One region of the Sphaerisporangium sp. NPDC049002 genome, then DNA from elsewhere that is predicted to be linked to it. Evidence: riboswitches for the same ligand, from Rfam matches in the RefSeq annotation. Region 1 holds a riboswitch; each other region holds the start of a gene.
What was found. Region 1 has a riboswitch for cyclic di-AMP ahead of AB0B89_RS07050 (C40 family peptidase). Riboswitches for the same ligand answer to the same signal wherever they lie in the genome.
Positions count from the first base shown of each region.

Region 1 (6,973 bases):
GCCGTACCCTTGTCGGATAGACGGAATTTGAATGGCCAGTCAGCTAGGGGAAGACGGATGAGTTCAGCCGGAGAAGGCCTGTCTCGCCCGCTGCCCGAGCAGGTGCGCTTACATGTCGTCGAGCTCGCCGCGCAGGTGCTCGGCTCGATGCAGCCCGCCGCGATCCCGCCTCCGCTGAAGGGCATCGCCAAGTTCGATCCGCGCAAGCGCGCCCGGCTGGGCAGCGCTCCGATCGCCGCGCAGCTGGAGACCGACAAGGAGTTCCGCGAGATCGTCGCCGAGGCGCTCCAGGAGGCGTGGCCCGAGCTGGTCGCGAGCCTGGAGGAGGGCAACGTCCCTCCCGCGGCCGAGCCGGTGCTCGTGGCGGCCGCCGCCTACCTCACGCGGCCTCCCGGGTGGCCCGCTCTCGTGGAGACCGCCCGCGCCGACCTGGAGCAGGCCGCCGCGGCGGCCGAGGGCACCGCCCAGGAGCAGACCGTCGTACGGCTGCGCGAGCAGCTCGCCGCGCAGAAGGCGTCCGCCAAGGACGAGACCGACCGGCTGCGCGAGCAGCTCAGGGTGTCCAAGGCCGAGATCGCCGACCTGCGGCGCAGGCTCCACGACGCCAGGGAGCGCGTCAGGGTGGCCGAGGAGCGGGCCGCCGAGCTGCAGGTCCGCGAGCAGGAGGCGAGGTCCGCCGTGACCTCGGCGACCAGCGCGACCGAGAGCGAGCTGCGCAAGCTGCGCGAGCGCCTCACCGACGCCGAGCGCCAGGTGGAGGCCAGCAGGCGCGCGGCGCGCGAGGGGCGCAGCATCGAGGACGCCCGCGTCCGCGTGCTCCTCGACAGCCTCCAGGACGCGGCGGCGGGGCTGCGCAGCGAGCTGGCCCTGCCCGTCGCGATCAGCAGGCCGGCCGACTCCGTCACCGCGGTGAGCCCCGGCCGCCCGTCCGTGCGCGCCGTGCCCGCACGCGCGCTCGCCGACGACGACCCGGCCCTGCTCGACCAGCTCCTGGCCATTCCGCACCTGCACCTGGTCGTCGACGGCTACAACGTCACCAAGACCGGGTATCCCTCGCTCACCCTGCTCGACCAGCGCTCGCGGCTGCTCACCGGGCTCGGCGGCCTCGCCGTGCAGACCAGGGTCGAGGTCACGTGCGCGTTCGACGGCGCGGAGCTGAACGGGCCGGTCCAGGTGTCGGCGCCGCGCGGCGTGCGCGTGCTGTTCAGCGCGCCGGGGGAGATCGCCGACGACCTCATCCGGCAGCTCGTCCGCGCGGAGCCCCCGGGCCGCGCGGTCGCCGTCGTCTCATCCGACCGCGAGGTGGCCGACTCGGTACGCCGCATGGGCGCCCGCCCCGTGCCGGCCACCCTCCTGCTCCGCCGCCTCAGCCGCGCCTGACCTTCCGGTGCCTCCCGGTTTGTCACCTGGCCGCGTCTGACCTCCGGATTCTCCCGGTTTGTCGTTTCCGCGCCCTGGTGTCTGGGGTACCCCCTGAACCCGCGCGCGTCAGGCAAACCGGGGTTGTCTTATTGAAACCAATTCCCGATGAAAAGGTGCAGTTAGCAGTGCGACTTCTGTAGGATCTCGCCCCAGGTTGTCTCACTTGTCTCACATGAGGGGGCTGGCGTCCCAGTGGTCGTGCGTGGCATCCGGGGAGTCCGGCGGGTTCCGGTGGCCGCCGGTCTCGTCGCCGCAGTCTTGTTTACGCAGGCAGGCGGGGCGGAGGCGAAGCCCAAGCCCACGGTCGCCCAGACCAAGGCGAGGCTCGCCAAGCTGAACGACCAGGCCGACAAGGTGGTGGACCGCTACAACCTGGCGGGCGAGCACTGGAAGAAGGCCCGCAAGGAGTACAACGACCTCAACGGCCGGCTCAAGAAGCAGCTCGACATCATCGAGGACCTGCGCGCCGGTCTGGTGTCGGTCGCGGTCAGCACGTACCAGTCGGGAGACCTGCTGGCCTGGCCGAGCCTCGTCACCCAGGGCGACCCCGAGTCGCTGCTGGCCGGGCTCGCCTCGGTCGACCAGATGTCCGCCGGCCAGTCGCGCACCCTGACCGAGTTCGAGAACGCCACCCGCTCGATCAAGGGCCAGCGCGACAAGGCCAAGGGCGCCTACGACAAGGCGATCAAGCTCCTCGACGACCTCAAGAAGCAGAAGAAGGACGTCGAGAAGCTGGTCGGCGAGCAGGAGCGCCTGCTCCGCCGCCTCAACGCCTACAACGCGGGAAACCCCAACAGCGCGGGCATCAAGTACACCGGCTCCGCCTCCGGCAACGCGCGCACGGCCCTCCAGTTCGCCTTCGCCCAGGTGGGAAAGCCCTACCGGTACGGCGGGACCGGTCCAGGCTCCTACGACTGCTCAGGGCTCACCCAGGCGGCCTGGCGGGCCGCCGGCGTCAGCCTCCCGCGCACCGCCGCCGAGCAGTACTCCTGGGGGGCCTCCCGCCGGGTCTCCCTCAACGCCCTGCAGCCGGGCGACCTGCTGTTCGCCTCCGGCCTCGGCCACGTCGGCATGTACGCGGGCGGCGGCAAGATGGTCCACGCCCCCCGCACGGGCGACGTCGTGAAGGTCGTCCCGCTCTCGTCCTACCGGGGCATCTTCGGCGCCGTACGTCCCTGAGCGCCCTGTCCTGACGCCGCGCGGGGGCGCGCAGGGGGCGAGGACGGCAGGTCCCTGTGCCGCCGGATCGGCCCGGCGAGCAGGACGAGGCCCGTCAGCGCGAGGGCTCCCGTGAGGATCCACATCGACGGCCGGACGCCGATCGCGTCGCCGAGCGCCCCGCCGATCAGGGCGCCCAGCGGGATCGTGCCGTAGTTGACGAACTGCATGCTGACCGAGACGCGGCCCATCAGCTCACGCGGGCAGTACATCTGGCGGAAGCTCGACTTGATGACGTTGCCGGCGACCACGCCCGCGACGACGCCGAGGCCGCCCGCCACCGCGAAGGCCAGGCCGGACCCCGGGCTCGCCAGCGGGATGAGCAGCCCGAACGGGGCTCCTGCCATCTCGCACGCGATGAGGGCGTGAGCGCTTCCGACGCGCCGCGCGATCCAGGTGGCGCTCGCGGCGCCGGCCACGCCGCCGAGGCTGGTCGCCGCGATCAGGACGCCCGCCGTGCCGGAGCTCACGCCGACCTCGCGGACCAGGAAGACGATGAGGATCGACTGATACCCGATGAGCGCGAGGTTGCTGACGGCCCCGAAGACCGTGAGCACGCGAAGGTAGGGGTCACGGGCGACGAAAGCCAGTCCCTCGCCGATCTCCCGCCTCAGCGTGGCCGACCGGCGTTCCCGGCTGACGGGCGCTTCGCGGGTCCGCATCGCGAGCAGGCAGAGCGCAGAGATCAGGAACGTCGCCGCGTCGACCAGCAGGCCGGTGACGGCGCCGAAGAGCTGCGCGACGATGCCGCCCACGCCGGGGCCCACGACCTGGGCGGCCGACTCGCCGCCCTGGAGCTTGGCGTTGCCCTCCGGCAGGTCGGCGTCGCGGACCACCGCGGGAAGGTAGACCTGGTAGGCGGTCTGGAAGAACACCTTCGCCGTGCCGGCGAGCAGCGCGACGGCCAGCAGATGGCCGATGGTCAGCCGGCCCCACCAGGCGGCGACCGGGACGCTGAGGAACAGCACCAGCGAGGCGCCGTCGCAGATCAGCATCACCGGCCGCCGGGGGAGGCGGTCGACCCACGCCCCGGCGGGAAGGCCGATGATCATCCAGGGCAGCCACGCCGCCGCCGTCAGCAGGGCCACGAAGAACGTGCTCGTGTGCAGCACGGTGATCGCGACCAGTGGCAGGGCCACACTGGTGAGGGTGCTGCCGAAGCCGCTGGCGGTCTCTCCGGCCCACAGCAGCCGGAAGTCGCGGTCGCGCAGCAGGCCGCCTCTGCGGCGGCGGACGGCGCCCGGGGCGGGGGGTCTGGTGACGGCTCCGCTCACGGCTGCCCCGGGACGCCGAAGGCGAACAGGAACACCGGGTCGCGCCGCTCCCCGTCGTCGGGCACTTCGCGGGTGGCCCACCGGCGCAGGAGGTCGTTGATCTGCTGCTCGATCTCGCTCAGCTCGGCCGGGGTCAGCCGCAGCCACTTGTCGGTGGAGAACGGCGCGTTTCGCCACATCGCCCGCTCGTCCTCGCCCGCGGCGTACCAGGCTCGCACGAGGTTGACGTGGTGGTCGAGGTTGAGGGACTCCGCCGCACTCGCGATGGCGGCGGACGCGGGGTCGCCGCCGAAGTCGGCGGTGGTCCAGCGCACCCCGGCCGACACCAGCCGCCACCAGCGCTCGCGGCGGTCGCGGGCAAGCTCGGGGGCCTCCTCGATGAGCTCGCTGGCGCCCAGCACCCGCAGGTGGTGGCTCACGTTGGCGACCGCCTGACCGGTGCGCTCGGCGAGCATGCTGGCCGTCGAGGGGCCGTCCACCTTCAGCACGTCCATGAGACGACGCCGCAGGGGATGCGCCAGGGCGGCCAGCACCCGTGAGTCGGTGATCGTGCGGATGTTCTCTTGGTCCATGGCATCAGGCTGACACGCGACAACTGCTGTGCAAGAGCTGTTGCGAAAGAGCGGTTGCGGAACCAGGCCCCTGCGGAAGATCGCCGACGCGTGGGGCCGGAGTGACGGATGTGACTCACAACTGGTGCTGTTTCGGGATATGTGAGGGGAATCACATTTAGGTAAACGAGGCCCCTGGTTTGCAGGGGATATCCGTTATTGATCATCCCTATTTGATCTACGGACTTGGCTCAGGCTTTGCCTCCAATTGAGGATCTGTGTAGTTTCTGGCCCGCGGCGAGCACGCCATGCCGTCGTGAGCAAAGCCGGTCGGCCGACCGGCGCCAGCAGAACGAATCCATTGGTCACCGCCGTCGAAAACAAGGCGCGAATCAGGACCGCGGGCAGCGGTGACCTGCCGAATCCGTGCGGCAAGGAGCACGGAGCCGGGGACCCAATTGGCCCTAAATGTGGGGTCAGGGGGTGAATCGGCGCCATTGGCGCCGTAGGGCGACTTCCAAGCCCGAATCCGTCAGCTAACCCGGTAGGCGTGAGTGGAAGAACCAAGGAGCGATCCTGTCCAGCACCACGCAAAACCCCCGTCTGTCTCGCTTCGCCCGCCTCTCCCTCGGCGGTGCCGTGCTCACCATGACGGCCTCCGCCGGGGCGGTCGCGATACAGGCGACGGCGGCTGACGCCGTTACGGTGGCCGCCCCTCAGAGCTCCTCCAAGCTGAGCAAGGCCGCCAGGCAGCGAATCAAGGCGCACACGGCCGTCTCCGCGGCCAAGAAGCAGCTCGGCGATCCGTACCGGTGGGGTGCCAGCGGCCCCGGCTCGTTCGACTGCTCAGGCCTCGTCATGTACGCCTGGCGCAAGGCCGGCGTGAAGCTTCCTCGCATCGCGGCCAGCCAGTTCCGCTCTGTGAAGAAGAAGATCTCCTGGAAGAACCTCAAGCCTGGCGACCTGATGTTCTTCAGTGGTCTCGGTCACGTCGGCATGTACGTCGGGCACGGCAAGATGATCCACTCCCCGCACAGCGGTGCGAGGGTGCGCATCGACAAGCTGAACGGCTACCGCAAGGTCAGCTTCGTCGGAGCCGTCCGCCCCGGAGCGTGACCCGCGTGCCAGGGGACTTCCCAGGACCGCTTTCCCGGGAAGCCTCCCCGCCCGCACGCTGACCACGCGACGGCCGTGAAGGCCCCGTCCACATCCATCGAGGCGGACGGGGCCCTCGCGCGTCCCCGGCCGGTTCCCCGGCGGACCTGACCCTCCGGATCATGGACAGGCCCTCACACGGCCCGGCCGTACCGGGGACGGGCCTTACACATCCGGCCGCACCCGGGACAGGCCTTCACACATCCGGCCGCACCCGGGACAGGCCTTCACACCTCCCGGCCTTTCCCGGGACGGGCCTTCAGACGTCTCCCGGCCGTACCCGGGACGGGCCTGGTTCGCCGGAGGCAGCGGGTAGATTGCCCGCATGCGCGTCGTCTGGCTCTGGGCCGCACTGGCGGGGCTGCTGGCCGCGCTGACGGGTCCTCCCGGCGCCGGCGGCCCGCTGTCCCTCGCGCACGCGGTGATCCGCGAGCATCCCGAGATCTGGTCAGGGGCCGAGGTGGTCCAGGGCGAGCGTTCCCTGGTCATCGGCCGGCCGGGCGGCGCTCAGGGCGGCGCGGGCGCCCCGGCCGGACCGGGCCTCGCGGGCCTGTCGGGCCTTGCGGGCCTGTCGGATCTCGCCCGCAGGGCCGACCGCGCGGCCCTGACCGTCGCCCGGGTCGCGGGGCCGGTACGGCCGCTGATCCTGGTCCCCGCGACCACCGATCAGGCCGCGCGGCTCGCCGCGCCCGCCACGGTGAGCGGGCTGGCGGCGGTGGCCGGCACCGATCGCGTGATCATCGAGCCGCGCTCCTTCGCCCGCCTGACGGACGCGGGCCGCGACGTCGTCCTGGCCCACGAGCTCACCCACGTCGCCACCGGGGCGGCGGCCGACGGCCACACCCCCAAGTGGCTGATCGAGGGGTTCGCCGACTACGTCGGCTACCTCGGCGCGGGGATCCCCGTGCCGACGGCCGCGGCGGAACTGGCCGCCGAGGTGCGCGCGGGGAGCCCGCCTGCGGCGCTACCCGGCCCGTCCTCGTTCGCCGCCGGCTCCGCGCGCCTGGCGCAGGCGTACGAGGAGGCGTGGCTCGCCTGCCGGTATGTCGCGGGGCGCTTCGGCGAGCGTGCCCTTGTGACCCTCTACCGTGAGTCCATGCGAAGTGACCCGCGGACAGCGCTCGGCCGGGCTCTGGGGATGACCACGGAGGAGTTCACCGCCGCCTGGCGTGAGTACGTCCGGAGTGAGCTCTCGTGACGCCGCGGGCGCGCCCGAGGCGCGGCGCGGGCGAGGGGAGAGGGCCGGTGGTCACGGCGGCCGCGTGCCGGAGTCGCGGGGCCTGCGGGCCGGTGGCCACGGGGGCGGTGCGCCCGAGGTGTGCCGTGAGCGGCCGGGTGAGGAGGGCTGTCACG
Region 1 covers NZ_JBEZFH010000020.1:1,163-8,135, reverse strand. Annotated here, with positions in the region: gene AB0B89_RS07070 (NYN domain-containing protein) at 58-1,380, shown strand; gene AB0B89_RS07065 (NlpC/P60 family protein) at 1,681-2,601, shown strand; gene AB0B89_RS07060 (MFS transporter) at 2,568-3,914, opposite strand; gene AB0B89_RS07055 (helix-turn-helix domain-containing protein) at 3,911-4,486, opposite strand; cyclic di-AMP (ydaO/yuaA leader) riboswitch at 4,872-5,031, shown strand; gene AB0B89_RS07050 (C40 family peptidase) at 5,114-5,581, shown strand; gene AB0B89_RS07045 (hypothetical protein) at 5,946-6,818, shown strand; partial or broken gene AB0B89_RS07040 (M48 family metallopeptidase) at 6,973-6,973, shown strand, end outside.

Region 2 (6,973 bases), on a different contig from region 1:
CCAACCTATAGGTTCGCAGACATGTCATGAGTAGTTCACATATGGACTGGTATGTCAATCACGAACGGAACGCGTATCGAGGTCGGCGCTTGACGACCTTTCAAGATGGCGTTTACCGTTCCTGACGGGCGGGCCGAAGCATTCAGTATGTTGCCGAGTTCGTCGTGGGGGAGGACACCCGATGGCGTATCCGGATCTGGTTTCCCGGGGGAATGACATTCCCCCGGGATCAGACGGTGTGGGATTGAGCGACGATGATCTTCTTCTGCTCGCCGAGTTGGCCAAGGGCGTGACGGTCGACAGAGTGGGTCGCCGGCTGGACGTGAGCGGCCGCACGGTGCGGCGGCGCCTCCGGGGCATCTGCGATCGCATCGGCGTCGCCACCGCCATCGAGGCGGTGGCCTGGGCGGCGCGACGCAGGCTCATCTGACCGAGGGCGGCCGGCTGAGGACGGCGCGTCGTGGGCTGATCCAGCCGAGCGTGCGCGCCGTGTGGCGAGGGAAGCACGCGGGCAGGCATGAACCACCGCCTGCCCGCCGTGTCGCCTCGACGGCTGCCCCAGGCCCGTACGGGCACCTGTGACATCTTGGGGCACTGTCAGTCGGCGATGCGCACGCCGCCGGCGAACGGCCGGTTGCCCAGCGGGGCCACCCGCACCACGTCACCCGTGTGAGGCGCGTGCACCATCATGCCGCCGCCGATGTAGATGCCCACGTGGTGCAGGTCGCTATAGAAGAAGACCAGGTCGCCGGCGCGAAGATCCTCCCGCTTCACGTGGGTGCCGGCGGTCCACTGGTCGCCGGTGTAGTGGGGCAGGCTGATGCCGACCTTCTGGTAGGCCCACATGACCAGGCCGGAGCAGTCGAAGGTGGTCGGGCCCGCGGCGCCCCAGACGTACGGCCTGAGTTGCTGCGTCAGCGCCCATTTGGTGGCCTCCGCGGCCTTGCCCTGTCCCGGGATCGGGATGTCGACCTTCGTCGCCCTGCCGAACGACTGGCCCACCTGGGAGAGCGCCCGCCTGAACAGGCTGGTCTCGGTCTTGGTGACCAGGGCGCGGATCTTGTCGCGCTGGACCGAAAGGTCGGTGACGAGCTGCTTGACCTCTACCTCGCGGGCCTTGGCGCTCGCCTTGGCGCGCTCGGCCATGTCCATGGCCTTGGTGATCTGCGAGACCTCCTCGCCCTGCTGCAACTGGAGGGCGTAGGTCGTGGCCGCCCGGTCGAGGTAGCCCGCGGGGTCGCCGGACATGGCGAGCGCGAGCGAGGAGTCGATGCCGCCGGTCATGTAGGCGTCCTGCGCGTACAGCCCGGCCTTGCGGCGCTTCTCCTCCAGATCGGTCTGGCTCTTGGCCAGCGTCTTCTTGGCGAGGTCGGCCGAGCGCCGCGCCTGCTCGAGACGCTCCTTCTGGCCGTTGTACTGCTCGGTGAGCGACTCGATCTCGTTGTAGAGGTGCTCGACCTGGGTCTTCAGCTGGTTCAGGCTGGGCTTGGGATCGGCGGTGGCGTTCATCAGGGGCGACCCGAAGGTCACGGCCGTCAGGGTGACGGTGACGAGCGCGATACGGCGCGGGAGGCGTCGGGGCGCTCCCAGGACCGTGCCGAGCCAGGAACGCGGGCTCCGTTCTCGGGAGCGGGCATGCCTGCCCGCGCTTTTTCCAGGCGTGCGCCTAGGCTGCACCAACAAGCTCCTCTCCTTTGCCGCCTACCGGGTTAGCTGACGGGTTCGGGCCGGAGTAGCCCTACCGAGCGCGTGATCATGGAGGAACGCGATGCCTCCCGCTCGGATTCACCCCAGGGGTGGTGGTCCGCCGGGTCGCCCCGTCTCTCACCATTGGGTCCCCGGTTCCCCGCCACGTTGGATGTGGCCGGGATTAGGCGGTTTCAGCCACCGCTAGGCGATGACCGACATTGACGCTGGACACTAGTGCAGTCGAGGTTCCTGCTCAACCAGAACTGCGAATTCTGTTGAGGTTTCACAACCGACGCATCACGAGAAGATCACGCCCGCTGCGACGATGGGCCCACGTTACCCTGGCTTTACGAGTCTTTGGGGGTCGGTTGGCGCAGAAAGTCGCAGGTCTGCCTCCGCGTCGACTATGAAATGTCAACAAGACCGGCGATTTCGACGCACGGCGCTCGACCGATTACCCAGCGCGACGGAGGCTAGGATCGAAGGGGTTTGGGTCCAGCCGTTATGGCGCGCGAACCCCTGCCACTGGGGGAGTCCCGCCTCAGGGGCCGGATACGCTGACCGGTCATGGAGCAGGTCGTGGAGCCCGGACGCGCCGGCAGCACGCTCGTCGTCAGGCGAGCACGCACTCCCGATGTCCGGACGATCAGGCGACTGGTCGACACCTATTCCGGCGACGGCCCGCGCCTGCTGCGCAAGTCGACCGTCACCCTCTACGAGGACGTCCAGGAGTTCTGGGTCGCCGAGAGCGGCGGGGAGGTGGTGGGCTGCGGGGCGCTGCACGTGCTCTGGGAGGACCTCGCGGAGATCCGCACCGTCGCCGTCGACGAGAGCCGCCGCGGCCTCGGCATCGGGCACATGATCGTGGCCGCGCTGCTGGACACCGCGCGGGAGCTCGGGTTGCGGCGGGTCTTCTGCCTCACGTTCGAGGTCGGCTTCTTCGCCAGACACGGGTTCGAGGAGGTCCAGGGCACTCCGGTGTCTCCGGAGGTGTACGCCGAGTTGCTGGACTCCTACGATGAGGGCGTGGCCGAGTTCCTCGATCTGGAACACGTCAAGCCGAACACTCTCGGTAACACACGCATGCTTCTCCATTTGATCCCGCGATCTTGACCGGTGGGATGACGCGATGGAAAGGTGACTGTTGATGCCACTGTCGCTACGTTGGGCAACACCACAGCATGTGTGTCTGACATATGCCGCATGCGAAGCCGAAGTGAGGTGACACGGTGAGCACCGGACAGCCGCCGTACCCACGGGACGAACCGGAGGACGATCAGTCGTTCTCCGGATCTCCGCAATATGGGCAGCAGCACAACGCCGACCCGGAGGTGACGGTCATTCACCGTCCCCAGCCGACATCAGAGAACAGCTACCCCCAGCAGTCCTACGGGCAGCAGCAGCCGTACGGCCAGCAGGGTGCCTACGGGCAGCAGGGCGGCACCGGAGCGTACGGGCAGGGCCATCCCCAGCAGTCCCAGTCGCCGGGCCAGCAGGGTCAGCAGGCGTACGGTCAGCACGACTCGCAGCCGGTCGCCGGCCAGCCCTACGGGCAGCAGGGCTACGGCCAGCAGCAGTATGGCCAGCAGAGCCAGCAGGGTTACGGCCAGCAGCCTCAGCAGGGCCAGGGTTACGGCCAGCAGCAGGCCTACGGTCAGCAGGGCTACGGCCAGCAGCCGCAGTACGGCCAGCAGGGCCAGCAGGGCTACGGCCAGCAGCCCGGCCAGGACCAGCAGGCGTACGGCCAGCAGGCCCAACAGGGGCAGCAGCAGTACGGCCAGCAGCAGGGCTATGGCGATCAGCAGTACGGCCAGCCGCAGTACGGGCAGCAGCAGGCCGGCTACGGCCAGCAGCCGCAGTACGGCCAGCAGGGATACTCCCCGCAGGGCTACGGCCAGCCGGGCTACCCGCAGGGCGGCTACCAGCAGCCCTACGCCCCGGCGGGCGCGCAGCCTCCGGGCGCGCCGGCGCCTCTGGCCGAGTGGTGGCAGCGCCTGGTCGCCCGCCTCATCGACGGGGTGATCCTCATGATCCCGTACGTGATCATCAGCATGGTGCTGAACGCGATCATCGTGATCCAGGTCAGCTACAACGCCACCACGGGGGTGATCACCCCGCCGAGCGGAGCCTTCCTCGCGTCGCTGCTGATCTCGCTGCTCGTCGGAGCCATCTGGATCGCCTACGAGGTCGTGATGCTCAAGCAGCGCGGGCAGACCGTCGGCAAGATCCTCATGGGGATCAAGGTCGTCCCTGTGGGCGGCACGCTGGACGCCGGCGGTCTGACGACCGACGTGGCGATCAAGCGCGCGGCCGTGCTCTGGGGGCCGTCGCAGATTCTCCAGTGGATTCCTGTGGTGAACTGGATCGGCTCGATCTTCTGCCTGGTGAACGTTCTGTGGCAGTTCTGGGACAAGCCGCTCCAGCAGTGCCTTCATGACAAGGCCGTGAACACGATCGTCGTCAAGGTCAAATAAGGCCGGCGAGAGGGCCGGGGGATGTCATCCCCCGGCCCTTTTCTGTCCGCGCCCACCCGTGGGCACCTGCTCCTGGCGTCGTGTTCTGTCCAAGATGCCCCTCGCGTACCGTTCCGCGAGACCCCCGGCCGGATCCGTGAGACCCTCAGGCGACCCGTTGGTGAAATCCCGGGCAACCGCACCCTGAACTCCAGGGCGGCGCTCATGGGAGGACGCGCACGGCAGGCTCCGGGGCCCCGGCGACGAAGTCGGCGAACCGGTAACGGACATACACGTACATGCGATAGGACCTTGCACGAACCGCAGCTTCTACGCTTGTCGCGAAAGGTGCTCTAATGACGGCAGAACCGCCCCCCGGCAATCCCTACCAGCCTCCCCCGCCGCCCGGTCAGCCGTACGGCAACCCCCAGGGCGGGGACTACGGCAACCCGTACGGCGCTCCGCCGCCGTACGGCGCCCCGCAAGGCGCCCCGCTTCCGCCGGGAGTGCCCGCCCCGCTCGCCGAGTGGTGGGAGCGCCTTGTGGCGCGGATCATCGACGGTGTGATCTTCGGCATCGTGTACGCGATCCTGACCGCCATCCTGACGTCGATCTTCAGGCCGTCGGTGGCGGACATCCTCGCGAATCCGACGGGCTCGTTGGTGCTCCCGGGCCTGCTGGCGGGGATCATCGCGTTCGGCGCCTATGCCGCCTACGACTATGTCCTGCATTCCAAGGACGGTCAGACCATCGGTAAGAAGGTCATGAAGATCCGCCTTGCCGCGCTCGGCGGTGGACCCCTGGATTCGTCGTTGGTGATGAAGCGTTCCGCTATCTACCCGGGCGTGATGGCTCTCTACGGCATTCCCGTCCTGGGATGGCTCGCGTCCCTCTTCATCCTCGTGCTGGGCGTGCTAATCCTCATCGACAAGCCGCTACAGCAGGGCCTGCACGACAAGCTCGCGGGCACGGTTGTCGTCAAGGCGCCGCGCTGAGATCAGCTTTATGGGCGGGGCGGTCGCGCTGCGGCCGTCCCGTCCGTGTTTTCAGGGGGATCACCTTTCCAGGGCCATCCGGTAAGACGGCTGGAGAGACGGAGAAAGCTCTGGAACGGTCCTTCGGCGGGTATGGGCCGTCGCCCCGCAACCCGCGCTGACCTCCTGTGGGGATAGAGTCGGATCCTGACTCCCTGATCAGGCAACCGTGGTACAGACTCAGGGAGTCTCGTGTGACAATTAACGTGGGGTCCCGGTGAATGCCACCCCCCCGCGTGGAGCGAGGATCAATGAACGATGTATTGTCCGCGTTGATACCACCTGCGGTAGTCGCCGCGGTGGTCATCATCGGCGTCGTGAAGCTGATGCGTTCCGAAGCGGAGGGCAGGCGGCAGGAGGCGGAAGCCTCGGGGAAGTCGTCTGAGGCTTCTTCCGACTGACCCGGCGGGTACGGCGACACGTTCCCCGTGAATCCACAGGTTCCTTGAATTGTCAGCCAGGGTTACCGGGTATATGTTTAGCTGGCGAATCGAACAATGCTCTGCGAAAGGATTGCCAGATGGCCACGCAGATCCAGAAGATACTCATCGACGACCTCGATGGTGGCGAGGCCAATGAGACTGTCACCTTCGCGATTGACGGCTCCGCTTACGAGATTGACCTGAGCGGCGACAACGCCAAGAAGCTGCGCGAGGCGCTGTCCTCTTTCGTCTCCGGAGCCCGCAGGGCCGAGGGCACCTCCACCCGCGGTCGTAAGCGCGGCGGCGGCCAGCGTCCGTCCCGGGAAAAGAGCTCGGAGATCCGCGCGTGGGCCAAGGCCCACGGGATCTCCGTGAGTGAGCGCGGTCGTATTGCCTCCTCCGTGGTGGAGCAGTACGAAGCGGCACACTGACGCGCCCTTTGTGATCACTCGGCTATGGCGGCGTTGGGTCATCAATCGCCGTCATAGCCGCATGATCGTGTTATCCGAGCGTGATCGCCCGGCGCGCGGCCGAGGGGTTCACGTAAATCGGCGGAGTTAAACGTCGTTCGCTTGCGGCGTAGCGGGAACATGTGACCCCCCAACAGTAGTTGGATGGAGCGTGAACGCCCTGCTCTCGGGGAACGTCTCCTGTATAGAGCGGTCACCGGTCGGGGCTAGCATGCGGATGCGGCGGGCCCGGATATCCCGAGCTGCCTGACCGCTCTGTGAGGGAGCGACGAGATGTTCGAAAGGTTCACTGACCGCGCACGGCGGGTTGTCGTCCTGGCCCAAGAAGAGGCCCGGATGCTCAACCACAACTACATCGGCACTGAGCACATTCTTCTTGGCTTGATCCATGAGGGCGAAGGCGTGGCCGCCAAGGCGCTTGAGAGCCTGGGCATCAGTCTTGAGGGTGTGCGCCAGCAGGTCGAGGAGATCATCGGCCAGGGGCAGTCGGCGCCGTCGGGGCACATTCCTTTCACCCCGCGCGCCAAGAAGGTCCTTGAGCTGTCGCTCCGCGAGGCCTTGCAGCTGGGTCACAACTACATCGGCACCGAGCACATCCTCCTCGGCCTGATCCGTGAGGGCGAGGGCGTCGCCGCTCAGGTGCTGGTGAAGCTTGGCGCCGACCTCAACCGCGTCCGGCAGCAGGTCATCCAGTTGCTCCACGGCTACCAGGGCAAGGAGCCCGCGGCCGCCGGCGGCCCGCAGGAGTCGGCTCCGTCGACCTCGCTTGTGCTGGACCAGTTTGGCCGCAACCTGACCCAGGCCGCCCGCGAGGGCAAGCTCGACCCGGTGATCGGGCGCGACAAGGAGATCGAGCGGGTCATGCAGGTCCTGTCCCGCAGGACCAAGAACAACCCCGTCCTGGT
Region 2 covers NZ_JBEZFH010000048.1:27,121-34,093, forward strand. Annotated here, with positions in the region: gene AB0B89_RS13035 (LuxR C-terminal-related transcriptional regulator) at 239-430, shown strand; gene AB0B89_RS13040 (NlpC/P60 family protein) at 598-1,677, opposite strand; cyclic di-AMP (ydaO/yuaA leader) riboswitch at 1,683-1,887, opposite strand; gene AB0B89_RS13045 (amino-acid N-acetyltransferase) at 2,257-2,802, shown strand; gene AB0B89_RS13050 (RDD family protein) at 2,919-4,163, shown strand; gene AB0B89_RS13055 (RDD family protein) at 4,499-5,137, shown strand; gene AB0B89_RS13060 (hypothetical protein) at 5,428-5,577, shown strand; gene AB0B89_RS13065 (Lsr2 family protein) at 5,697-6,029, shown strand; gene AB0B89_RS13070 (ATP-dependent Clp protease ATP-binding subunit) at 6,342-6,973, shown strand, end outside.
Region 2: linked by a shared signal. The riboswitch ahead of AB0B89_RS13040 (NlpC/P60 family protein) and the one ahead of AB0B89_RS07050 (C40 family peptidase) in region 1 are both predicted to bind cyclic di-AMP.

Region 3 (6,973 bases), on a different contig from region 1:
GGATGACCGGGTTGAGCTGCGGGCTTGGTTCCGTGTTCACCCGATTAACGTTATGGCCGGGCAAACCGGATCGGCCACCTAATATCCCCGTTTAATGATCAAGGTCTTGGTCAAGTCGGCTGCCTAAAGTGCAGACGGGCAGATAGAGTCGGGTGCATCATGACTTCCCGTCCGGCGCCGCTGATCCCCCCACGGCTCCGCGCGATCCTGGTACGCATCCCGTTCCTGGTGCGGATCGTGCGATTCCTCCGCAGGGGACCGCTGGCGCGTGACCGGAATCTCCTCATCACCCTGAGTGTGCTCACCCTCCTGCTCGGCGGCCTCGCCGCGAGGGTGTCGACCGAGTGGTTCTCCCCGAGCCTGTTCATCCTCGTCATCCTGGTGGGCGGCCTTCAGCTCAGGCTGCGCAGCCTGGTCGTCCTCGCCGGCGCCGTCGGCGTCGCCCTCGGCTACATCGCCGTCGTGCTCGGCGTCGGGTCCGTGGGCGCGGGGTTCCTCGTGACCATCGGGTTCACCACGGTCCTGGCGGTCCTGATGGCCCGCACCCGCGGGAAGCTCGGCGTGCAGGGCCTGCGCGGCGACGTCATGCTCCTGGAGCTCAGAGACCGGCTGAAGAGGCAGGGAGAGCTGCCGCGGCTGCCCACCAAAGACTGGGGCTCGCGCGTCGTGCTCAAGCAGGCGGGCGGCTCCTCGTTCGGCGGCGACTTCCTGGTCTCCATGCGTCACGGCGACATCCTGGAGATCGCGCTGGTCGACGTCTCGGGCAAGGGGGTGGATGCCGGCACCCGCGCGCTCATGCTCTCCGGCACCTTCGGAGGGCTGCTCGGATCGGTCGACTCGTTCCTGCCGGCCTGCAACGCCTATCTCCACCGCCAGCCCGAGGGGGAGGGCTTCGTCACGGCCGTCCACCTGCGCCTCGACCTGTCCACCGGGGCCTACGACATCACCTCGGCCGGTCACCCGCCCGTGGTCAAGTTCGACGCGGGCACCGGCACCTGGCAGGTGTCGGCGGCCAAGGGCGTGGTGCTGGGCGTCGTCCCCGACCTGCACTGCGAGCCCGACAGCGGAGTGCTCCACAAGGGCGACGCGCTCATGCTCTACACCGACGGCCTGATCGAGCAGCCCGGCCGCGACATCGACTCGGGGCTCGACCGGCTCCTCGGCGAGGCCGAGAGGCTCGTGCCCTCGGGCTTCTACGACGGCGCACGGCCCCTGGTCAACTCCATGTCGGCCGGGCACAACGACGACTGCGCCCTGATCCTCATCTGGCGCCCGTAGGGCTCCGCCGTCACAACCAGCCCGCCTCGGCCGCGATGCGCACGGCGTCGGCCCGGTTGCGCGCACCGGTCTTGCAGATGACGCGCGACAGGTGGTTTCGGACCGTTCCCACCGACAGATAGAGCTTCGCGGCGATCTCCTTGGAGGCCGCACCCTGCGCCGCGATGCGGAGCACGTCCAGCTCGCGAGGGGTCAGAGGGTTGTCCGCCGAGGTCAACGCCGCGATGGCGAGGTCGGAGTCCACGGCCTTGCGCCCGGCGGCGACCCGCCTGATGCCGTCCGCGAGATGCTCCGGCGCCACGTCGATGCTGAGGAAGCCGAGCGCGTGCGCGGCGAAGGCCCGCCGCACCTGCCCGGGATTGGGCTGCGCGGACAACAGGAGCACCTTGCAGCCAGGGGCCTTCTCGTGCAGGCGGGCCGCCGCGGTGAGGCCGTCGACGTCGGGAAGGTCCACGTCGATCACCGCCGCATCCGGGCTGAGCTCCAGAGCTGCCGGCACGATGTATTCGCCTGAGGCGACGTCGGCGATCACCATGAGATCCTTCTCTCCGTTCAGTGATGCCACCAGCCCTCGGCGAACCAGCGGGAGATGCTCGGCAACCAGGATGCGTATCAAGGTGCTCCCTTGGGTGGCCTTGGAACAGATCGGGCAAATCGCGCTTCGCCCTTTCATATCCCACGGTGTCTACATGATTGCTTACCGTCAATGCAGTCTCCCGATTCGGTCCACCTCGCGCAAGTCACTCCTACGGTTGGTCGTTGACAGGTGATTTCACGGCCCGGCCGGAGTCGCCGCCGAGTTCGGTTACTCTCAGACGGGGCAATGTAAACAGAAGGCATCTTCTCCGCAGGTGGGGGTAGCACCTATGAGCTGGCTCATCGTGGCCGGGTTTCTCATCTTCTTCCTGGGGATGGCCCTGTCCATCGGCCTGCACGAGCTGGGGCACCTCGTCCCGGCCAAGATCTTCGGGGTCAAGGTCACGCAGTACATGGTGGGTTTCGGGCCCACCATGTGGTCGCGGCGCCGCGGCGAGACCGAATATGGCATGAAGTGGATTCCGCTCGGCGGCTACATCCGCATGATCGGCATGCTGCCTCCGAAGCCCGACGCCGATCCCACCAAGCTGCGCGGCATGTCCACGGGGCCGTGGCAGGGGCTCATCGAGACCACCCGCCAGGCGTCCCTGGAGGAGGTCGGGCCAGGTGACGGCGAGCGGGTCTTCTACCGCAAGCCCTGGTGGCAGAAGGCCATCATCATGTCGGGCGGGCCCGCCATGAACTTCGTGCTGGCCTTCGCCCTGTTCGCCGTGGTGATCATGGGGTTCGGCGTCCAGGTCACCAAGCCGATCGTGGCCGGGATCCCCGAGTGCGTCATGACCCAGGCCGAGCAGGCGAAGGGCCAGAAGTGCACTCCCTCGCACCCGCGGAGCCCCGCCGCGGCCGCCGGGCTGCGGGTGAACGACAAGATCGTCGCTGTCGGCGGGAAGCAGGTGGCCTCGTGGGAGGAGGCGACGAAGATCATCCGGATGCACGGCGCCGGGCCCATCGCCATCGGCATCGAGCGCGGCGGCAAGCCCATGACGCTCAACGCGAACCTGATCGCGCAGGACCGCCCGTCGATCGACGACCCGGCGAAGATCGACAAGGCCGTCGGCTACCTGGGCGTCAGCGCCACCGTCGTCCTTGAGAAGCAGGGCCCCGGTTACGTCGCCGGCGTCATGTGGGACGTGACCAAACGCAGTGCCCAGGCTCTCGGAAGGTTCCCCGAGAAGCTCGTCGGGGTCTGGCACGCCGCCTTCGGCGGGGGTGAGCGCGATCTCAACAGCCCGATGAGCGTCGTCGGCGCGGGCCGCATCGGCGGCGAGATCGCCGCGGCCCCCGTCCCGGTCGAGAACAAGATCTCCGGGCTGCTCCAGCTTCTCGCCGGAGTGAACCTCGCAGTGGGCCTGTTCAACCTCATCCCGCTGATGCCCCTTGACGGCGGCCAGATCGCGGGCGCGCTCTGGGAGGGCCTCAAGCGGGGGTACGCCCGGGTCCGCCGGCGTCCGGCTCCCGGGTACGTGGACATCGCCAAGGCCCTGCCCCTGACCTACGCCATGGCGGCCGTGCTCCTCGTGATGGGCACCCTGCTCATCTACGCCGACATCGTCAACCCGATCCGCCTGGCGGGCTGACCGGCCGCCCCGCCCCGCCCCGGCCGGCCTTCAGCCGAGCCGGGCCGGGCCGGGCCGGGAGTGGCTAGTACATCGAGACGTGCACGTGGTCGAAGTGGTTCGCGGTGACGCCGCCGCGGTTCGACATGGCCCGCCAGCCGGGGAATCCCAGGTTGTAGATCCGCTGCTTGTAGATCACGTACTTCACACCCAGCTTGCGGCCGTTCTTGATGACCCAGGCGGCGACCTGGTCGCCCAGCGCGGCCTCCGCGGCCGAGGGCATCGCGCCGCCGGAGCTCAGCATGAAGTCGCACGCCCGGCCCAGCGGGTGCTCACCGCCGTCGTTCTCCGCGCGGTAGCAGCCGACCGGGAAGCTCAGGGAGAAGTGGTCCTTCACCTCGGCGCGCATCAGCCGCGTCCTCGGGGTGATGTTGTCGCCGCCGGTGGGGAGCTCGGGAGCCCATGACCCGTTCGCCCGCTTGCCCGGCGCGGTCGGGACGAGCTGGTCGAGCTTGTCCTTGATCTGCCCGATCAGCTTCTCGGCGTCCTTGCGCTGGGCGGTCACCTCCACGACGTCGTCGCGGAGCTGCTTGGTCAGATCGGCCGCGTCGTCGGCGGCCTTCTTGCGGGCGTCCCTGGCCGAGGTGAAGCCCACCAGCTTGGCCGACTGCTCGGCCTGGAGCTGCTGGAGCATGGCGGCGTCACCGTAGCCCGGTGACATGAGCTCGCCCACCATGCCGAGGCCGCCCGCCTGGTAGCGGAGCTGGGCGATGTCGCCGACCTGTTCCTGCGCCGCCTTGAGGTCGGTCTCGGCGTTCCGCAGGCGCTCGCGTGCCGACTTCTCGGCCGCCTTGGCCTTGGCGACGGCGACGCGCTTGGCGTTGTACTCGCCGATCAGTTTGTCGACCTTCTTGCCGAGGTCGGCAAGCTGCGACTTGAGCTGTTTCTCTGAGGGTTTCGGGGCGGCGTTTCCCGCCGTCGTCTGGCCGAGCAAGAGCCCGGCCGCGGTCAGAACGCTGGCGGCCACGTAGACGTAGCGGCCCGAAGTCGGGGGCAGAGCCCACTCCTCTCCATCTGCCGACCGGGTTAGCTGACGGGTTCGGGCCGGAGTCGCCCTACCACGAAGTGGATTCACCCCAAGAACCATTGGGTCCCCGGTTCCCAGGCGGGACACCTGGGATTAGGCGCACCGGCCGATGCGGCCGGTGTGCGATGGATGGTAGTGGTAAAGACCTGATTATGGCGACTTTGAGGTGGAAATCACCCGAGGTCATCCTGGGACCGGAGCAGCCGGGCCGCCTCCTCGGGGAGGACGTCGTTCACGAAGGCGCCCATCGCGGACTCCGAACCGGCCAGGTACTTCAGCTTCTCCTTGGCCCTCCGGATGGTGAACAGCTGGAGGTGCAGGTAGGCCAGGTCGCGCCCTGTGCGGACCGGGGCCTGGTGCCAGGCCGCGACGTAGGGCATCGGCACGCCGAACAGGCCGTCGAGCCGCCTGAGCACCTCGGTGTAGAGAGGGCCGAACGCCGCGCGCTCCTCGGCGTCCAGCGAGCACAGGTCGGGGACCTTGCGGTTCAGGTAGACGTTCACCTCGAACGGCCACCGGGCCGCGGCCGGGACGAACGCCGTCCAGTAGTCGTTCGACGCCACCAGGCGCGTCTCGTCCTTGCGCTCGGCCTCCAGCACGTCGGCGAACAGGTTGCCGCCCGTGCGGTCCCGGTAGCGCTCGGCGGAGGCCAGCATCTGCCGGGTGCGGGGAGTCACGTAGGGATAGGCGTAGATCTGCCCGTGCGGGTGGGACAGCGTGATGCCGATCTCGGCGCCCCGGTTCTCGAAGCAGAACACCTGCTCCACGCCGGGCAGCGCCGAGAGCTCGGCGGTACGGTCGGCCCAGGCCGTGAGGACCAGGTCGACCTGGTCGGGGGAGAGCGTCGCGAACGACGACCCGTGCTCGGAGGTGAAGCACACCACCTCGCAGCGGCCGAGGCCGGGCCGTACCTCGCTCAGTCCGCCCACCTGCTCGTAGTCGCCCGCGTGGAAGCTGAAGGACGGGAACCGGTTCTCGAAGACGGCGACGTCGTACTCGGCGGACGGGATCTCGGTCGGCCGGCCCGGCGCCGAGGGGCACAGGGGGCACTCGGCGGCGGGAGGCAGGAACGTACGGCTCTGCCGGTGACCGGCGACCGCGACCCACTCGTCCATGACCGGGTCGTGGCGCAGCTCGGACGCCGGAGGGCGCGGGGGCAGCTCACGGGTGTCGGGCGCGCCGCGGTCGGCGTCGTCGCGGCGGTCGAAGTAGATCAGCTCGCGGCCGTCGGCGAGGCGGGTGGCCGTGCGCTTCACTGGGCCACCACCTGCGGGGCACCGGCGGGGCCGGTCAGGATCAGGGTGCCGACCTGGTCGGACAGCGTCGACCTGGCCTCCTCGGGCAGGCCGGTGTCGCTGATCACGACGTGGGCCTCGTCGAGCTTGGCGATCGTGCTGATGCCCACCGTGCCCCACTTGGTGTGGTCGGCGAGCACGACGAGCTGCTGCGCGGCGGCGACCAGCTCGCGGTTCGTCTCGGCCTCCAGCAGGTTGGGAGTCGTGAACCCCGCCCGGGAATTCATGCCGTGCACGCCGAGCATGAGCGTGTCGACGTTCAGCCGGCGGATGGCGGCCACGGCGACCGGGCCCACCAGCGCGTCCGACGGAGTGCGCACTCCTCCGGTGAGCACCACGGTCTGGTCGGGACGACCCGACCGGTGGAAGACGTCGGCGACCTGCACCGAGTTGGTGATGACGGTCAGCTCGGGGATGTCGGCCAGATGGTGGGCGAGCGTCCACGTGGTCGTGCCCGCCGACAGCGCCACGGCGGTGCCGGGGCGTACGAGCTCGGCGGCCCGGCGCGCGATGGCCTCCTTCTCGGCCTGCTGGCGCACGGACTTGGCCGCGAACCCCGGCTCCTCGGTGGACCCGGCGCCCGTGGCCGTGGCGCCGCCGTGCACCTTCTCGATCAGCCCGCGCTCGGCCAGGACCTCCAGGTCGCGGCGGATGGTCATATCGGACACCCCGAGCTCGCGGACCAGGTCGGCGACCCGTGCCGCGCCGTTCCTGCGAACGCGCTCGAGGATCGCCTGCTGCCGTTGCTGGGCCAGCATCGTGCTCTCCTCTTCAACAGATTCCAACAAATTATCGCACGTTACTAACGGTCCAATGTTGAGAATTGATGGCGGAGAGCTCACAACCGGGACGCCGCGGGTATGACGTGACGCGGTGCGCGTCTTTGATGTTTGGGCCTTGTACGGCTCCGCGACCGGGAGCAGTGTGGGTGGACGAGCCGCACGGAAAGGGGACCGCGAGATGGGAAGACGCGCGCGCAAGGGCAAGGCCCGCAGGAAGAAGAAGGCCAACCACGGCAAGCGGCCGGTCTCCCGCTGACCGTTCCTGTCGTCCGGAGTCGAGGGGTGGTGAGATCAGGACGAGGGTGCGCCGTCTCAGCCGCCGCGCCCCCACGCGGCGAGCAGGCGTGTCTGCGGGTCGGCGTCCTCGGGTGACGGCGG
Region 3 covers NZ_JBEZFH010000004.1:80,492-87,464, forward strand. Annotated here, with positions in the region: gene AB0B89_RS01940 (GNAT family N-acetyltransferase) at 1-40, opposite strand, end outside; gene AB0B89_RS01945 (PP2C family protein-serine/threonine phosphatase) at 160-1,278, shown strand; gene AB0B89_RS01950 (response regulator transcription factor) at 1,289-1,951, opposite strand; gene AB0B89_RS01955 (site-2 protease family protein) at 2,145-3,452, shown strand; gene AB0B89_RS01960 (hypothetical protein) at 3,517-4,458, opposite strand; cyclic di-AMP (ydaO/yuaA leader) riboswitch at 4,493-4,628, opposite strand; gene galT (galactose-1-phosphate uridylyltransferase) at 4,692-5,774, opposite strand; gene AB0B89_RS01970 (DeoR/GlpR family DNA-binding transcription regulator) at 5,771-6,571, opposite strand; gene AB0B89_RS01975 (TIGR03086 family metal-binding protein) at 6,908-6,973, opposite strand, start outside.
Region 3: linked by a shared signal. The riboswitch ahead of AB0B89_RS01960 (hypothetical protein) and the one ahead of AB0B89_RS07050 (C40 family peptidase) in region 1 are both predicted to bind cyclic di-AMP.

Region 4 (6,973 bases), on a different contig from region 1:
CGCCGCGGGTGAAGAAGACCCGGCCGACCGTCTTGGGCAACGCCGATGACCTTGGGCGGCTTCCCCTTCACCTTCCCGATCTTCTCCATCTGCCCGGTCGGCAGCCCCGGATTCCGCACCTTCTTGACCGGCACGGCCACCGCGGCCGGAGCCCTGGGTCCCGGCCGTCAGCGTTTGAGCCCACCGACCACCGTGGCGATCTGCTGCCACAACGCGCTGTCTCCGAGCGCGTAGCTGAGGAAGGGGATGAACAGCGCGGCATTGTTGAGGGTGACCCATCGGCGCAGGGATGGTTCGACCGGCCACGTGGGTGCTGCGAGAAGCAACCGGTAGCGGTTCAGCAGGGCTTCGAGCTGTTTACCGACCTCGTCGTGGTCCTCTCCGACCTCGGTCAACGATGTCTGCGCCACCCGAATACGCGGAATGAGCCGTGCGGCCTGTAATCGCCATTGATCTGAGTTGTTACGCATTACCCGGTGAGCTACCCGCATCGGTAGGACAAAAGCGAGAATCTCGAAAATGACGGCGATCGCCAAAAGCCCCAGATAGGGTGTTCGCCACTGCCAGAGAAACGAGGGAAGAAGGGGAATGAGAAACCACCACGTCGCCAGGTACACCGCGGGGAGTGCCGCCACCATAGACTGGCGGAAGTAGAATCGGCCGACCGGACCCAAGCCGGTGGCACCGTCGGGATGCTCCAGCATCGGGTCGAAGAGGGATCCGCGCCGGGGCGCGAGCCGCCACACCCTAGCGTAAGCGACCATCCTTCCCAGTCGTTGGCCCGCAACCACGCCCGCCAAAGACTGGAAGGCCAACCCCGCCGGGTTGTGCACAACGATATAGGCGAAGTTGGACGCGCTGGAGGCGAACCAGGCAGCGGCCAAGGCCACGCCGACCACAGTACCCGCGATTACTTGGTACCGTTTGCAGACCCGGCGCAGATCCCGACGGAGTCTACCCAGCTCGCGATTGGTAAGCCGCAGAATTCCGCTGTCAACCAGATCGCGCATTGTATGGTTCAACGCCGGGCCCAGAGTCTCACTCAACTCCACGCTGACGATGAAGGTCATCACCCCGCTCACATACAGCCAGTCCCACGGGTGACGATGTAGGGCGACCGACATGTATGCGACCACCAGCACGGCTACGATAACCGAAGCCCAAAGGAGCCTGCGCCGGAGTGCGGACATCGTCGTGGCTCTGAAAGAGTCGATGGCGATGACACCCACGGCGGTGATTGACCACGCATCGGCCAGGTTCCGGAGCGGCGCCTCATCTCCCCATACGGATTGGACAACCGCGACGACAGCGGCCACGAGTATCGGGATTACCCAGCTAAGCCAGCCGCGAAGATCGCTATCGCCTCGGAAAATACGGCGCCACATCATCGTCTTACGGTTCTCTTTCCTGGTCGAATTAGTGCCATCCTAAAGGATTCCGGTTGGACATATCCGCCTTACCACCTTCATCCGCCCTGTACCGATTTTGGGTTACCTCGCTATCATTTGCCGAGAACATTGCGGTATCCGATCAGAGAGGACTCCATGATGGAACTCGAGAACGGGACGGCGCAGGACTTCCGGAGATCGTCATTCTGCAACCCTGATGGTGGCTGCGTCGAGGTCGCTCGCGGCACGCGCGGGGCCGCAGTGCGCGACGCCAAGAACCCGGCCGGCGCTGTCCTCGTCTTCACCGAAGAAGAGTGGACTGCCTTCGTCCGCGGCGTCCGCGCCGGTGAGTTCGACTGAGACCGTGTCTCAGATGGGCGCCCTCCATCAAACTCTGACCGATCTGGTGACACCCGGCGAACAGGAACTCTTGCGCTCAGAGGCCCTGCGTCTTCGCGCTAGCGCGGACACCCGGATACGGCGGGACCCAAAATTGGTGGATGACGCCCAACTACTGAGCCCGGCCTCCGGCTGGTACACCTCCGGCGGGGATGTCCGCTGGGACCTGCACCAACGCACTCTGGTGGACCGGCTCGGTGGAATTCTGGGCCGTTCCGTGCAGGCTGTGGTGTCGTCCTATCTGTACTACGGGCGAGGCGACTTCATCGGCCTGCACACCGATCAAGGCGCCTGCCAGCTCACCGTGCTGGTTCTCCTGGACGGGACCGCAGGTCCGCTCTGGGTCCATCCTGAGCTCTGCGGACTGTCAGCCGCCGAGTTGCTTCAGCACACCCGTGAACATGGCGTCTGTCCGCCTGGTGGCGTCGCCGTTGACTTAGGAGACGGCCCGACCCTACTTCATGGCCAGCTCCTTCCTCACCACCGTTCCCCTCACGAAGACGACAGGGAGATCGCCCTGGCGGCCTTCTGCTACGAAACCGCCGCCGATTGACCGGCGTAGGGCGGCTCATGACGATGGATCGGCACCATGGCCCCGTGCAACGGCGCCGCCGTGCTCGGACTCAGTGTCGAAGCCCCGGGACACTCGCGCAGGCCGCACAGCTCATTGAGCAACGCCACCATCGACCACAATGATGACCCGCGGCGGACGCAGGGTGGTGATCGTTGATCGGCCGCTTGCGGTTCATCTCCGCCTACCGCCTCGTCTACGGGGTCAAGCGGCTGTGCCGGGTGTGAACGTGGCGCGCAGCGCCTTCTACGCCTGGCTGGGGCGGGAGCCGGCCGGCGCGGGCCGTTGAGGACGAGCGGATCGTGGAGAAGATCCGGCGCTTTCATGACGCCTCGGGGGGACGAACGGCTCGCCGCGGATCACCGCGGACCTGCGTGATTCCGGGGAGCGCGTCAACGCCGAGCGGGTGGCCCGGTTGATGCGTGTGCATGGCATCGTCGGGCTGCATCTGCGTAAGGGCAGGCGGACCACGATCCCTGACGAACTCGCTCCGCCGGTCCCTGACCTGCTCAAACGTGACTTCGCAGCCGGTGGGGTCAACCGGAGGTGGTGCGGGGACATCACCTATCTGCCGGTCGGTGACTCGTGGATGTATCTCGCGACGGTGATCGATATCGGGTCGCGGCGACTGGTCGGCTGGTCGATCGCCTACCACCTGCGGACCGAGCTGATCAGCGACGCGTTGAAGGCGGCGGTCGGAGCGCGAGGCGGCCAGGTCGACGGCGTGATCTTTCATGGTGACCGCGGCTGTCAGTACACCTCGGCCGAGTTCGCGGCGCTCTGCGACGGCTGTCGGATCCGCAGATCGGCGGGCAGGACAGGGACGTGCCTGGACAACGCCCTGGCGGAGGCGTTCAACGCCACGCTCAAGCGTGAACTGCTGCAAGGGGGACAACGATCATGCCGGAGACCCGGTCGCGACCAAAGAGCCCACAACGACCCCACACAGGCCCGGAAATGACTGTGGGCACCCTCCGTCAAGTGGAGAATGCCCAGGTCATCGGCCGGTGCCGTGGTGCGCCGCCAGGGACTCGAACCCCGGACCCGCTGATTAAGAGTCAGCTGCTCTAACCAACTGAGCTAGCGGCGCGTGACTACGGTGACTTTAGCAGTCCTGGCCAGGCTCCGCACATCCTCAGCGGCGATGTGGGGCTTTTCAGGTGGTTCCCCACAGGGCCCACGCCGGGCGTGTCGCGCGGAGGCCTCCGGGTCAGCCGGTGGCGAGGACCACCGGGGTGGGGGGCGTGGCGGGATTGGTGTCGTAGACGCCCCACGCGCCGTTGGAGAACGGGACGGGGTAGTTCTTCTTGCCCACGCCGTCGCCCCACTTGGTGATCACGTAGTCGACCTTGATGTGTCCGGCGGCGAAGCCGGTGACCACCAGGGAGGAGTTGTTGAAGGTACCGCCGGTCAGCTCCGCGAAGGTCTTCCCGTCGATGTCGAGCATGACGCCGCTCTCGGACGGGATCCCCGGGCCTCGGTCGCCGATGAAGAAGGGGGCCTTCTTGTCCTTGTAGACGACGTATCCCTCGGTGCCGAGAGGCCAGCTGGGGCTGGCGAACAGGCCCTTCTGCATCGGCTTGCCGATGGCCGGAAGTCCCGTGTCACCCATGCGTCCTGAGGCGTCGTCCCAGAAGTACGAGGCCCTGGTGGAGCCCTTGAGCAGCATCGGCTTCTCGGTCTGGACCGCGACGGGGTTCAGGGGCTTGTCGTCGGCGTGCGCCGAGACCGTGGCGCAGACGGCGGTGGCGCAGGCGAGGACGACGCCGGCGACACCGGACGTCCATCGACACTTGGGGGTGATCTTGAAAGGAGGCATGGGAGGATAGGATCTTTCATCAGAAGACAAGGGGACCCGCGCTCCGAGTGGTCAGGAGTTCGGTGCGGGGGGTGGAAAGCGCTCTCAGGGTGAGGCGAGGCTTCGTGGGGTCCATCGCGGCGCTGAGCGCGCATTCGTACGTGGTCGGTCAGCGGTGGCGGCTTGCCACCATGTGTCACAGAGGGCGTAGATCGCTCGCGTGCACGGCTGCTACCAGCCGACTTGTCCGCCGCTTCTGACGGCGAGATCCGGGTCTAGGGTTGCCCGGTGCAATGACTGCTCGGAGTGGGGTGCTCCACTCGGGTCTCCTCTCCAATCACGTCTACCGGGTTAGCTGACGGGTTCGGGCTTGGAGTCGCCCTACCGCTCACGCGGATTCACCCCAAGAGATTTGGGTCCCCGGCTCCCCCGGGCCTGGTGTGGCCCTGGAGATTCGACACTTGGGGCGGCGGCCTTCGGACTGAAGACCAGGTCACCGCCCCTTTCGTGGTTGAAACCTTACCCACCGAGTCAGGACAAAGCAAACGAAAGTGCTACAAAGCATTATTAGATCTACCTTCGCACTACAAACCCCTATATTTCAGACATCGGGGCTTATAGAGGACGTGCGGCGCGACGATCGGGGAGATCAGGGGAGATCAGGGGCCGGGAGACATGAATCGGGGCCGGACAGTCCCCCGCCTGTCCGGCCCCGATCTTCACGGTCCAGCGCCGATGCCTTCCCCCAAACGCATCGGGCGGTCCCGCTGTACGGACGCGGTCCCCCACCGCGTCCTTCTGGCGAAAAGCTCTGCGGCGCCCTCTCGGGCGGCTGGTCGCATCCCCCTTGACCTGCCTTAACACTACATACCGGGGCCTGAGCTACTCGTCATCGCCGGGTATAGATTCGGTCTAACTCGCTGGGATGACCGGGTACGGCCGGACCCGCCGGGCCAAGCGGCTATTCGGGCAGTTCGACCTTGACCTCGGTGCCCCTCTCCAGGGAGCGGCTGACCGTGCAGTGCCGCTCGTGGACCCGGTGGGCCACGGCGCGGAAGACCTCGTCCGCCTCCGCGTCTCCCTCGGGCAGCTCGACGTCGTACGTGATCGTGACCGGGCCGAGCAGCGTGGGCTCGGCCTTCTGGGCCTCGACCGTCATCGCCAGCCGTACGAGCCTGTGCCCGCGCTGGGCGGTGAGCGGCTCGACGGTCACGATGTTGCAGCCTCCGACCGCGGCGAGCAGTAGCTCGACGGGGGTGAAGACACCCTCCTCGTCACCACTGCCCATCGCGACCTCCGCTCCGCGCGCGTTGCGCGCCACGAAGCCGTTGTCAGTACGCTCCACATTCACCGATGCCATGCTCTGGAGCCTAGAGCCGGCGGGGAACGCTCAGGCGTCGGGGTGCTCGGAAAGGTAGGCGAGGTAGACGGGACGCAGCGCCTCCCCGAGCTCGCCCTCACCGGAGGCCATCGCGTCGCTGAGCAGCGCCGACACCCGGCTGAGATCGTTGGCCGTCTCATCCCCGTGACCGCTCGCGGCCTCGGCCGCCGGGATCACCTTCAGCAGTTCCCACAGGAAGCCGAAGTCACCGTGCGCCACGGCGTAGCGCACCGCCCTGTCGTGGAGCTCCTTGGGCGTCAGCGACTGCAGCTCGTCCTGGTCCATTAAGGCTCACCCCCTTTATGGCCCTTTCCCCGTGATCAGGGGGATATGCACGTTAGGCCAGTCGAACGATCATCTTGCCGAGGTTCTCCCCTCGGAGCATGCCGATGAAGGCGTCCGGGGCGTTCCGCAGCCCCTCCACGACGGTCTCCCCGAAGGTGATCTTGCCTTCCTGGAGCCACCCGCCGACCTCCCTGATCATGTCGGGCCTCCGGTCCGCGTGGTCCCCGACGATGAAGCCGCGCAGCGTGAGCCGCTTGCCGACGATCTTGGAGAGGTTGCGCGGGCCGCAGACCGGCTCGGCCGCGTTGTAGACGGAGATCGCCCCGCACGCCGCGGTGCGCCCGTAGCGGCGGAACACCTCGATGGCAGCCTCCAGGTGCTCGCCGCCGACGTTGTCGAAGTAGACGTCGATGCCGTCGGGGGCGGCCCGCCTGAGCTGCTCGACCACCGGCCCCTCGGCCTTGTAGTCGAACGCGTCGTCGAAGCCGAGCTTCTCGATCACATAGGCGACCTTGGCGGGGGAACCGGCGCTGCCGACGACCCGGGAGGCGCCCTTGAGGCGGGCGATCTGCCCGGCCAGGCTGCCGACCGCGCCCGCGGCCCCCGACACGAACACCGTGTCACCCTTCTTGAAGGCCGCGATGTCGAGCAGGCCCACGTACGCGGTCAGGCCCGGCATGCCGAGCACCCCGAGGTATGCGGACAGCGGCACTCCCGGCAGTGGCGTGATCCCACGCGCCTCCGGCGCGTCCAGCACGGCGTGCTCCCGCCAGCCGTAGTCGTGCAGGACGATGTCGCCGATCTGGAACTCCGGAGCGCGGGTCTCGACCACCTCGCCGATCGCGCCGCCGCGCAGCGGCTCACCCAGCTCGAAGGGCGGCACGTAGGACTCGCCCTCGTTCATCCGCCCGCGCATGTAGGGATCGACCGACATGTAGAGGCCGCGCACCAGGATCTGGCCTTCGCGCAGGGGCGGGAGCTCCAGCTCGACCGGCTCGAAGTTGTCCTTTGTCGGCCAGCCGACGGGCCGTGACCGCAACACGATCGCGCGTGTCATGGTTTACCCCCTTCGATCCTCAATTCGCCACCCCTCCAGCGAACACTCCCGGTCAAAACAATCTTCCACCGGCCCCGGAACCGAGGGCCCGAGG
Region 4 covers NZ_JBEZFH010000014.1:45,795-52,767, reverse strand. Annotated here, with positions in the region: gene AB0B89_RS05630 (hypothetical protein) at 1-40, opposite strand, end outside; gene AB0B89_RS05625 (hypothetical protein) at 168-1,316, opposite strand; gene AB0B89_RS05620 (DUF397 domain-containing protein) at 1,548-1,748, shown strand; gene AB0B89_RS05615 (hypothetical protein) at 1,762-2,340, shown strand; partial or broken gene AB0B89_RS05610 (IS3 family transposase) at 2,708-3,319, shown strand; tRNA gene AB0B89_RS05605 (tRNA-Lys) at 3,372-3,448, opposite strand; gene AB0B89_RS05600 (hypothetical protein) at 3,569-4,177, opposite strand; cyclic di-AMP (ydaO/yuaA leader) riboswitch at 4,481-4,626, opposite strand; gene AB0B89_RS05595 (OsmC family protein) at 5,118-5,516, opposite strand; gene AB0B89_RS05590 (hypothetical protein) at 5,547-5,822, opposite strand; gene AB0B89_RS05585 (NADP-dependent oxidoreductase) at 5,875-6,879, opposite strand.
Region 4: linked by a shared signal. The riboswitch ahead of AB0B89_RS05600 (hypothetical protein) and the one ahead of AB0B89_RS07050 (C40 family peptidase) in region 1 are both predicted to bind cyclic di-AMP.